Regions from separate parts of the Pseudomonas sp. LG1E9 genome, predicted to be linked through region 1. Evidence: predicted binding sites of a transcription regulator. Region 1 holds the regulator's gene; each other region holds the start of a gene.
What was found. The regulator sigma-54, encoded in region 1, starts transcription at its own class of promoters, with help from an activator protein. The targets are predictions, from matches to a motif close to ANTGGCATNNANNTTGCTNT.

Region 1 (3,274 bases):
TCGGCATCGAGGTACAGCACATCACAATGGATGTGCTTGGCGCGCACTTCTTCCAGCAATTCCGGGAATCGCGAGAGGTGGCTCGGCAGGTTGCGGGCGTCGATCGAAACGGCAACCAGGGGTTGCGCCAGCTCGGTGTGGATCAGAGCACGTTCCGCCAGCTCTGGCAGCAGGCCGGCAGGCAGGTTGTCGATGCAATAGAAGCCATTGTCCTCAAGAACGTTGAGGGCGGTGCTTTTACCCGAGCCGGAGCGGCCGCTGACGATGATCAAACGCATGGTTACTGCCCGTTTTGCTCATCCAGGACAACTTGGTACAGCGCCTCGTTGCTGCTGGCACTGCGCAGTTTGTCGCGTACTTCCTTGCGGTCAAGCATGCTGGCGATCTGCCGAAGCAGTTCCAGGTGCGCATCGGTGGCGGCCTGCGGGACCAGCAGAACAAACAGCAGGTCGACCGGGGCACCGTCGATGGCGTCGAAATCGATAGGGGCGTCCAGGTGCAGCAGGGCGCTGACAGGTGTTTCGCAGCCTTTGAGGCGACAGTGAGGAATGGCGATGCCGTTGCCAAAACCGGTCGAGCCGAGTTTTTCACGGGCAATCAGAGCCTCGAAGACATCTTGCATCTCCAGCTCAGGCACTTGGCTGCTGATCAGGTTGGCAATTTGTTCGAGGGCTTTCTTCTTGCTGCCGCCCGGCACGTTCACGAGGGAACGGCCGGGGGTCAGGATGGTTTCAAGTCGGATCATGGGTTGGGGGTGTTAGCGGCCAGTGCCATTAAGAAGGCTCTGCTGCTTTTCCTTATGCTTTTTAAGTTGGCGGTCAAGCTTGTCAGTCAAGGCATCAATTGATGCATACATGTCCTCATGCTCGGCATTGGCGACTACTTCGCCACCGGGAATCTGCAGGGTCGCCTCAACTTTCTGCTGAAGCTTGTCGACCTTCATGATGACTTGCACGTTGGTGATTTTGTCAAAATGCCCCTCCAGGCGTTTCAGCTTCAGCTCGACATACTCGCGCAGGGGAGGGGTGACTTCTACATGGTGTCCACTGATGTTGACTTGCATACAGCTTCTCCTTCGTTGCCAGTGCATAAAGCGACGGGTAGGAATACCCGTCACTGGAACGCTGTGGCCCGCCCGTCACATCAAACGCTTGCGCTCGCTGGAAGGCGCGATCCCAAGGGATTCGCGGTACTTGGCGACGGTTCGACGGGCGACCTGAATGCCTTGTGCCTCCAGTAAACCAGCGATCTTGCTGTCACTCAACGGCTTTTTCTGATTTTCCGCAGCAACCAGTTTTTTGATGATCGCGCGGATCGCCGTTGACGAGCATTCGCCGCCTTCGGAGGTGCTTACATGGCTGGAGAAAAAATATTTCAACTCATAAATACCCCGTGGGGTATGCATGAATTTTTGCGTGGTCACGCGTGAAATTGTCGATTCGTGCATGCCTACCGCCTCGGCGATGTCGTGCAGGACCAGAGGCTTCATTGCTTCGTCGCCGTATTCCAGGAAGCCGCGCTGATGCTCGACGATCTGGGTGGCCACTTTCATCAAGGTTTCGTTGCGGCTCTGCAGGCTCTTGATGAACCAGCGGGCTTCCTGCAGCTGGTTGCGCATGAAGGTGTTGTCGGCACTCGTGTCGGCCCGGCGTACAAAGCCGGCATATTGCGGGTTGACGCGCAGGCGCGGCACAGACTCCTGGTTCAGCTCAACCAGCCAGCGCTCGTTGTCTTTGCGCACGATTACATCGGGCACCACGTACTCGGCTTCGCTCGACTCGATCTGCGAGCCCGGACGCGGGTTCAGGCTCTGCACCAGCTCGATGACCTGGCGGAGGTCGTCTTCCTTGAGCTTCATGCGACGCATCAGTTGGCTGTAGTCGCGGCTGCCCAGCAGGTCGATGTAGTCGGTAACCAGGCGCTGGGCCTCAGCGAGCCATGGCGTCTTGGCTGGCAGCTGGCGCAGTTGCAACAGCAAGCATTCGCTCAGGGTACGGGCGCCGATGCCGGCCGGCTCGAACTGCTGGATGCGGTGCAGCACCGCTTCAATTTCGTCCAGCTCAATGTCCAGTTCCGGGTCGAAAGCCTCCAGAATTTCTTCGAGCGTCTCGTCCAGGTAACCCTGGTTGTTGATGCAGTCGATCAAGGTGACGGCGATCAGTCGATCGGTATCAGACATCGGTGCGAGGTTCAGTTGCCACAGCAGATGGCTCTGCAGGCTTTCACCGGCGGAGGTGCGGGTGGTGAAGTCCCACTCGTCATCGTCGTTGCTGGGCAGGCTGCTGGCGCTGGTCTGGTAGACGTCTTCCCAGGCGGTATCTACTGGAAGCTCGTTGGGGATGCGTTCGTTCCAATCGCCTTCCTCCAGGTTGTCCACCGTAGGGGCAGTTTCCTGGTAGGACGGTTCCTGCACGTCCGCGTTGGGTTTTTGCTCGATGTTGTCGGCCAACGGGTCTGCGTTATCGAAGTCGTCGCCTTCTTCCTGGCGTTCGAGCATCGGATTGGACTCCAGGGCCTCCTGGATTTCCTGTTGCAGGTCCAGGGTCGACAATTGGAGCAGGCGGATGGCCTGTTGCAGCTGCGGTGTCATCGTCAGCTGCTGGCCCATTCTCAGGACTAGCGATGGTTTCATGGCAGGGGCTTAACACCTTATTCGCCGGCGCAATGCGCCATCCACGACAGGGCGCGTGAGCGCCAAACATAAGCAAATTATATGCCTGATATCGAGGGCTTTGCCTAGAGCGCGGTAACAATAAAAAACCGGAGGTTCTTATTGACTCCCGCGCATCGGGCAAACGACCTGCCACCGCCTTGTTATTACAGGCGGGTTTACAGGCGAAACTCGTGACCCAGGTACACTTCCTTGACCAGTTCATTGGCCAGGATGGTAGCGGAGTCGCCCTCGGCGATCAGTTGTCCATCGTTGACGATATAAGCGGTTTCGCAGATATCGAGGGTCTCACGCACGTTGTGGTCGGTGATCAATACACCGATGCCCTTGGCCTTGAGGTGATGGATGATCTGCTTGATATCGCCAACCGAGATAGGGTCGACGCCGGCAAACGGTTCGTCCAGCAGGATGAACTTGGGGGCAGTGGCCAGGGCACGGGCGATTTCCACGCGACGCCGCTCACCACCGGACAGGCTCATGCCAAGGTTGTCGCGAATGTGGTTTATGTGGAATTCCTGCAGCAGGCTTTCCAGTTCCTGGCGGCGGCCGTCACGGTCCAGTTCCTTGCGGGTTTCAAGGATGGCCATGATGTTGTCGGCAACC
Region 2 (3,274 bases), 1.3 Mb from region 1:
GACCACCGACTGAATGGCCGCCACTTCGAGGGCCTCCTGTTCGCTCAGCGGTGGCAGCAAACCGGGCAGGCGGCTGGCGAGCAAGGTCTTGCCGGTACCCGGTGGCCCACTGAACAGCAGGTTATGTGCGCCCGCTGCGGCAATCAGCAATGCCCGCTTGGCGGCCAGCTGACCCTGCACTTCGCTCAAATCCGGGTACGGCTTGTTCAGGTACTGCAAGCCATCGGACTTGTAGGGCTCAATCGGCACATGCCCATTGAGGTGCGCCACCACCTGCAGGAGGTGATCCACTGCAATCACTTTCAAACCCGACGCCAGGCACGCTTCCTCCGCGTTCGCCCGCGGCACTATCACCGTGCGCCCGGCCTTGCGCGCCGCTAAAGCCGCTGGCAACACACCTTTGACTGCGCGCACTTCACCAGACAACGCCAACTCACCCAGGCATTCAACGTCATCGAGCATCAACGCCGGCACTTGCACACTGGCGGCGAGGATCCCCAATGCAATCGCCAAATCAAAACGCCCGCCGTCCTTGGGCAGGTCGGCGGGCGCGAGGTTGAGGGTGATACGGCGCGAGGGGTATTGCAGGGCGCAGTTGAGAATGGCGCTGCGAACGCGGTCCTTGCTTTCCTTGACGGCGGTTTCGGGTAAACCCACCAGGGTCAAGGACGGCAAACCATTGGCCATGTGCACCTCGACGGTGACGGCGGGGGCTTCTACGCCGACCTGGGCGCGGCTGTGGACGATGGCGAGGGACATGCTCGTTCCTTGAAATGGGAGGCCGCTTCCTGCGGTTTTTCAAGGGTAGACGAGGTGGAGAAGGGCGAGGCGGGGAGGTTTTACAGAACGTATCCAGAGCAAAGGTGGGAGAGGACTGGCCCCATCCCACACTGATCGCATTTATTCAGCCGCAGGTGTCAACCGCGCTTCCAGCTCTGCGACTTTGGCCTCCAGACTCTCCAGTCGCGCACGGGTGCGGGCGAGCACCACCATCTGGCTGTCAAATTCTTCCCGGCTGACCAGATCAAGCTTGCTGAAACCACTTTGCAGCAAAGCCTTGAACTGACTTTCGATTTCATTGCGGGGCAGCGGGGTTTCGCCGCTGAACAGGCGAGAGGCGTGGCCGCTCAGGGCGTCGAGGAGGTCTTTGGGCGCGAGCATGGGAAATATTCCGGAAAACTGTTGGCGGGCAGTGTATCACGCAGCGTCTATAGTCTTTTTCACGGCCTGCGGCGCACGCTTTTCGCGCATCGGGCCGGGCGGCGTCGCACTGTTTTCGTGCGCATTGCAGCCGCCAAGTAGCCCCGTGTGTGGGGTTAAGCGGGCAAAGGACTGATTTCAGTGATTTTTACGGAGCTGGCAAGGTTTCTGCTTAGACGATCATGACCCATGCACTGATGCAGTCGCTGTGACGAATGCAGTGCGCCGACGGATCAGGGGTACAGGTTTCGTCACCAGTGGTTCGCTGGCGTCCCAATGGCAACTGCCCTTGCGACGATGCGTTACAAAGCCAGGCACTGCGCTTAGACTTGAGACGGGTTTGTTTTCCTGGGGCAAGTCCACCAATTCGGGAGAGAGTTTTCATGAAGCTAGTCACTGCCATCATCAAGCCGTTCAAGTTGGACGATGTACGCGAGTCGTTGTCCGAGATCGGCGTGCAGGGCATTACCGTTACTGAGGTCAAGGGCTTCGGTCGGCAGAAGGGTCACACCGAGCTGTATCGCGGCGCGGAATACGTAGTCGATTTCCTGCCGAAGGTGAAGATTGATGTCGCCATTGACGACAAGGATCTTGACCGGGTTATCGAGGCGATAACCAAGGCCGCCAACACCGGCAAGATTGGTGACGGCAAGATCTTCGTGGTCAATCTGGAACAGGCTATTCGCATCCGTACCGGCGAAACCGATACCGACGCAATCTAAGCCGCCAAACCCCAACGCCCCAGGAGAAAACAATATGACTCTGCGTAAATTCGCAGGGCTCGGAGCCCTGTTGTCCATCGTAATGCCAAGCCTGGCCATGGCGGCAGACGAAGTGGCTGCTCCAGTCCTCAACTCCGGCGACACCGCCTGGATGCTGACCGCCACCGCACTGGTGCTGTTCATGACCATCCCCGGCCTGGCGCTGTTCTACGGCGGCATGGTCCGCTCCAAAAATATTCTGTCGGTGATGATGCAGTGCTTCGCCATCACTGGCCTGATCAGCATCCTGTGGGTCGTCTACGGCTACAGCATTGCGTTCGATACCACCGGTATGGAACAGGGTGTGGTCAATTTCAATTCCTTCTTCGGCGGCATGGGCAAGGCGTTCCTGGCGGGCGTGACCCCGGCCAGCATCACCGGGCCTGCGGCGTTGTTCCCGGAAGCGGTGTTCATCACCTTCCAGATGACCTTCGCCATCATCACCCCGGCGCTGATCGTGGGTGCCTTTGCTGAGCGCATGAAGTTCTCCGCGATGCTGATCTTCATGGGCATCTGGTTCACCCTGGTCTATGCGCCCATCGCGCACATGGTCTGGAGCGGCAACGGCGGCCTGATGTGGGACTGGGGCGTGCTGGACTTCGCCGGCGGCACCGTGGTGCACATCAACGCTGGTGTGGCTGGTCTGGTGGCGTGCATCGTGCTCGGCAAGCGTAAAGGCTTCCCGACCACCCCAATGGCACCGCACAACCTGGGTTACACCCTGGTGGGCGCGGCAATGCTGTGGATCGGCTGGTTCGGCTTCAACGCCGGTTCTGCTGCTGCCGCCAACGGCACCGCCGGCATGGCGATGCTGGTGACTCAGATCGCTACCGCTGCTGCGGCGCTGGGCTGGATGTTCGCCGAGTGGATCACTCACGGTAAGCCAAGCGCACTGGGCATTGCCTCGGGCGTGGTGGCTGGCCTGGTGGCCGTTACACCGGCCGCTGGCACCGTTGGCCCAATGGGCGCCCTGGTGATCGGCCTGGTGGCGGGCGTGGTCTGCTTCTTCTGCGCGACCAGCCTCAAGCGCAAGCTCGGCTACGATGACTCTCTGGACGCATTCGGCGTGCACGGTATCGGCGGTATCGTCGGTGCGATCCTCACCGGTGTGTTCGCAGCCCCTGCATTGGGCGGCTTCGGCACCGTGACTGACATCGCGGCTCAAGTCTGGATCCAGTGCAAAGGTGTCGGCTTCACTGTGATCTATACGGCCATCGTCACCTACGTCATCCTCAAGGTACTCGACATGGTCATGGGCCTGCGTGTTACCGAAGAGGAAGAGGCTGTCGGCCTCGACCTGGCGCAACACAACG
Region 3 (3,274 bases), 2.6 Mb from region 1:
GCGTGGGCACTGGCTCGCGCCGCGCCGAGGCAGCTATAGATGCTCGCCGGGTTGGCCGCGTCCAGGGCAAAGAAGTGCAGCAAGTGCTCAGCGTGCAATTCACCGTGGCGCTCGCGGTAATCCTCCAGGGTGCCGGTGATCAGCAGCGGCATGGCCAGTTCGTGCAAGCCATCGCCGCGCCCATCCTGAGGCATCAGCGACAGCGAATAGCTGACATCGAGCATGCGCGCGAGGTTTTCGGCGCGCTCCAGATAGCGCGACATCCAATACAAATCCGAGGCAGTTCTACTCAACATGGCATTCAGTCCTCAACCACCCAGGTGTCTTTGGTGCCGCCGCCCTGGGACGAGTTGACCACCAGCGAACCTTCGCGCAGCGCCACGCGGGTCAAGCCGCCGGGTACCACGCGGGTTTCTTTGCCGGACAATACAAACGGGCGCAGGTCGATATGGCGCGGGGCGATGCCGTTTTCGACAAAGGTCGGGCAGGTGGATAAACACAGGGTCGGCTGGGCGATATAGGCATGGGGCTTGGCCTTGATGCGCGCACGAAATGCTTCGATTTCCGCCGCCGTCGACGCAGGGCCGACCAGCATGCCGTAGCCGCCCGAGCCTTGGGTTTCCTTGACTACCAGGTCCGGCAGGTTAGCCAGCACGTGGGACAATTCGTCAGGCTTGCGGCACTGGAACGTAGGAACGTTCTTCAGGATGGGTTCTTCATCCAGGTAAAAACGGATCATCTCGGTGACGAAGGGGTACACCGACTTGTCATCCGCCACCCCAGTGCCGATGGCGTTGGCCAGCACCACGTTGCCGCAGCGATAGGCCGCCAGCAGGCCGGGCACACCGAGCATGGAGTCCGGGTTGAAGGCCAGCGGGTCGAGGAACGCGTCATCAAGACGGCGATAGATCACGTCTACCGCCTTGGGGCCGTCGGTGGTGCGCATGAAGACGCGGTCATCGCGCACGAACAGGTCGGCACCTTCTACCAGCTCTACGCCCATTTCCCGGGCGAGAAACGCATGTTCAAAGAACGCACTGTTGAAGCGTCCCGGCGTCAGCACCACCACGCTGGGGTTATCCAGTGGGCTGGAGCTTTTCAGGGTGTCGAGCAACAGGTTGGGGTAATGGTCGATGGGCGCAATGCGCTGGGCGGCGAACAGTTCGGGGAACAGGCGCATCATCATCTTGCGGTCTTCGAGCATGTAGCTGACGCCGCTCGGTGTGCGTAGGTTGTCCTCCAGCACGTAGTAGGTGCCGTCACCATCGCGTACGAGGTCGACTCCGGAGACGTGGGAATAAAGATCGCGGTGCAGGTCCAAGCCCTGCATCGCCAACTGATATTGCTCGTTGGCCAATACCTGTTCGGCCGGGATGATGCCGGCCTTGATGATGCGTTGTTCGTGGTACAGGTCGGCAAGGAACATGTTCAGCGCCTTGACCCGTTGAATGCAGCCGCGCTCGACAATTTGCCATTCACTGGCGGGGATACTGCGGGGAATGGTATCGAAGGGAATCAGGCGTTCGGTGCCCTGCTCGTCCCCATAGAGCGTGAACGTGATCCCGGCGCGGTGAAACAGCAAATCGGCTTCACGCCGGCGCTGGGCCAGCAGTTCTGCGGGGGTTTCGGCCAACCAGCGGGCGAACTCGCGGTAATGGGGGCGGACCTGCCCTGCCCCGTCGTACATTTCGTCGTAATAAGTGCGGATCATGCCGTACTCCTTGTCACCCGGACGCAAGAACCATCGCAAGGCCCGTGCCAGCGGCATAAACACTTAAAAAACAGTGAGTTAAATATAAGCGAACAGCTGACCGCACCGTCCTGGTGCGCGGAATGCCCGTCGCATTGCTGCACGCTTCATCGCAATGCAGGCTTTGCCTATCAACAGCATAGTCAGAGTTGATTTCACTGCCCGGCCAAGCCTGCGGATAATCGCCTCCATCAGCTGAACAGGATGTGTCCTACAGCTTTAACCCTTACGCACTCGGTACCGTGACAGCTCGTGTACCGACCGGCTCCTCGGTCTTCCCTTTCAGCCACCCACTTTGGGTGGCTTTTTTTTGTGCACGAAAAGGCAGCTCAAGTTCCGGGAGTTTTCATACAGCGCACACAAAATCGGCCGACCCTAAGGTCAGCCGATACGCTGCGTTACTCATACAATCTCGCTACATGGGTAACCCACGCACCTCCTGCTTGACGCCCCATCCTTCGATAATCCCGCCCAACGGCTCGACCACCGCCTCAAAGTCTTGCTCGAAGTCTCCTATGCCGTCGTAGGTGGCGAACATGATTTTGCTCAGTTCCAGGTACCAGGCGCCATCATCGCGCGCACTGACCTGGGCATTCAGGGATTCTCCACGAAACTCACCCGCAGCCCTGCGCGCCCGTTCCTCATCCGGGAAAATGGCGTAGAACTCGATGGGGTGGAAACGTGAAAAGTCGAAGCCGCCTTCTTTCATGCGGCGCAGAACGTTGGTGCTGATGTCTTCTTGATAGGCTGTGCTCATGAAACGTCCTCCTCAAACCGATGGATAGACTTTCCGTGCTTCCCCAATCCGCGCCTGGCTGGCGCGGAATCTATGGCAATGAAACAAGTCACTGAGGGAAAACAAGCATGTAGCTGACAAGACCAGACCTTAGCGATTCATTCGCTGATCTCTCTTGCAGAGTAGCGCGAAGCTACCACCTCCACCAGAGGCGGTTGGATGGCATACAAGGAATATTCAGGCGGCGGGGGAAATGTCGAGGATCTGGATGCTGTTCTGGTCTTTCAGGATCTTGACCGTAGGCTCGGGCTGGCGGCCCTCAAGGTCATTGAGGTCGAGTTCGGCGGCGACGGGCACCAGCTTGCTGCGGATCATGTGCGCAGCATCTTCGAGGCTGGGCTTTTGTTCGCAGGTGAACTGCTCCACGGACGTTTCACCGTGATCATCAACGAAGGTAATTTGCCACGTTTGCATCGGTGCCTCCTCGATAAAGCCCGTGTGTGGGCTCACATCTATCTGGACCTTGAGGGATCGCCAAACGTTCCACTCAAGGTCACAGGCACCGGATCAACTGCGCTTACTTCTCGGCGTGATCCTTGAGGGCTTTCAAGGTGTTGAACGGCGCATCCACCACGAACTTGTTGGCCAGCCACGATGGCACGCTGCCGCCTGGCTCGGTGTGGACCTGATACGTAACTTCGGTCTGGTTGTCGCCTTTGGGCACCAGTTTCCAGAAGCCTTCAACCTGGGCCACACGCACGTAGCCTTTTTCTTCCGGCTTGTAGGTC

Region 2: glnK (P-II family nitrogen regulator) is a predicted target of sigma-54. The motif match lies at 1,356-1,375, and genes of this name have one in related genera.
Region 3: DNK50_RS24425 (circularly permuted type 2 ATP-grasp protein) is a predicted target of sigma-54. The motif match lies at 1,744-1,763, and genes of this name have one in related genera.

Annotation. Positions count from the first base shown of each region.
Region 1 covers NZ_CP029983.1:1,720,985-1,724,258, forward strand. Annotated here, with positions in the region: gene rapZ (RNase adapter RapZ) at 1-278, opposite strand, end outside; gene ptsN (PTS IIA-like nitrogen regulatory protein PtsN) at 281-745, opposite strand; gene hpf (ribosome hibernation-promoting factor, HPF/YfiA family) at 758-1,063, opposite strand; gene DNK50_RS08070 (RNA polymerase factor sigma-54) at 1,139-2,632, opposite strand; gene lptB (LPS export ABC transporter ATP-binding protein) at 2,830-3,274, opposite strand, start outside.
Region 2 covers NZ_CP029983.1:466,237-469,510, reverse strand. Annotated here, with positions in the region: gene DNK50_RS02440 (YifB family Mg chelatase-like AAA ATPase) at 1-759, opposite strand, end outside; gene DNK50_RS02435 (accessory factor UbiK family protein) at 901-1,161, opposite strand; gene glnK (P-II family nitrogen regulator) at 1,584-1,922, shown strand; gene DNK50_RS02425 (ammonium transporter) at 1,957-3,274, shown strand, end outside.
Region 3 covers NZ_CP029983.1:5,340,541-5,343,814, forward strand. Annotated here, with positions in the region: gene DNK50_RS24420 (alpha-E domain-containing protein) at 1-296, opposite strand, end outside; gene DNK50_RS24425 (circularly permuted type 2 ATP-grasp protein) at 302-1,711, opposite strand; gene DNK50_RS24430 (ribonuclease E inhibitor RraB) at 2,166-2,507, opposite strand; gene DNK50_RS24435 (hypothetical protein) at 2,724-2,960, opposite strand; gene DNK50_RS24440 (START domain-containing protein) at 3,064-3,274, opposite strand, start outside.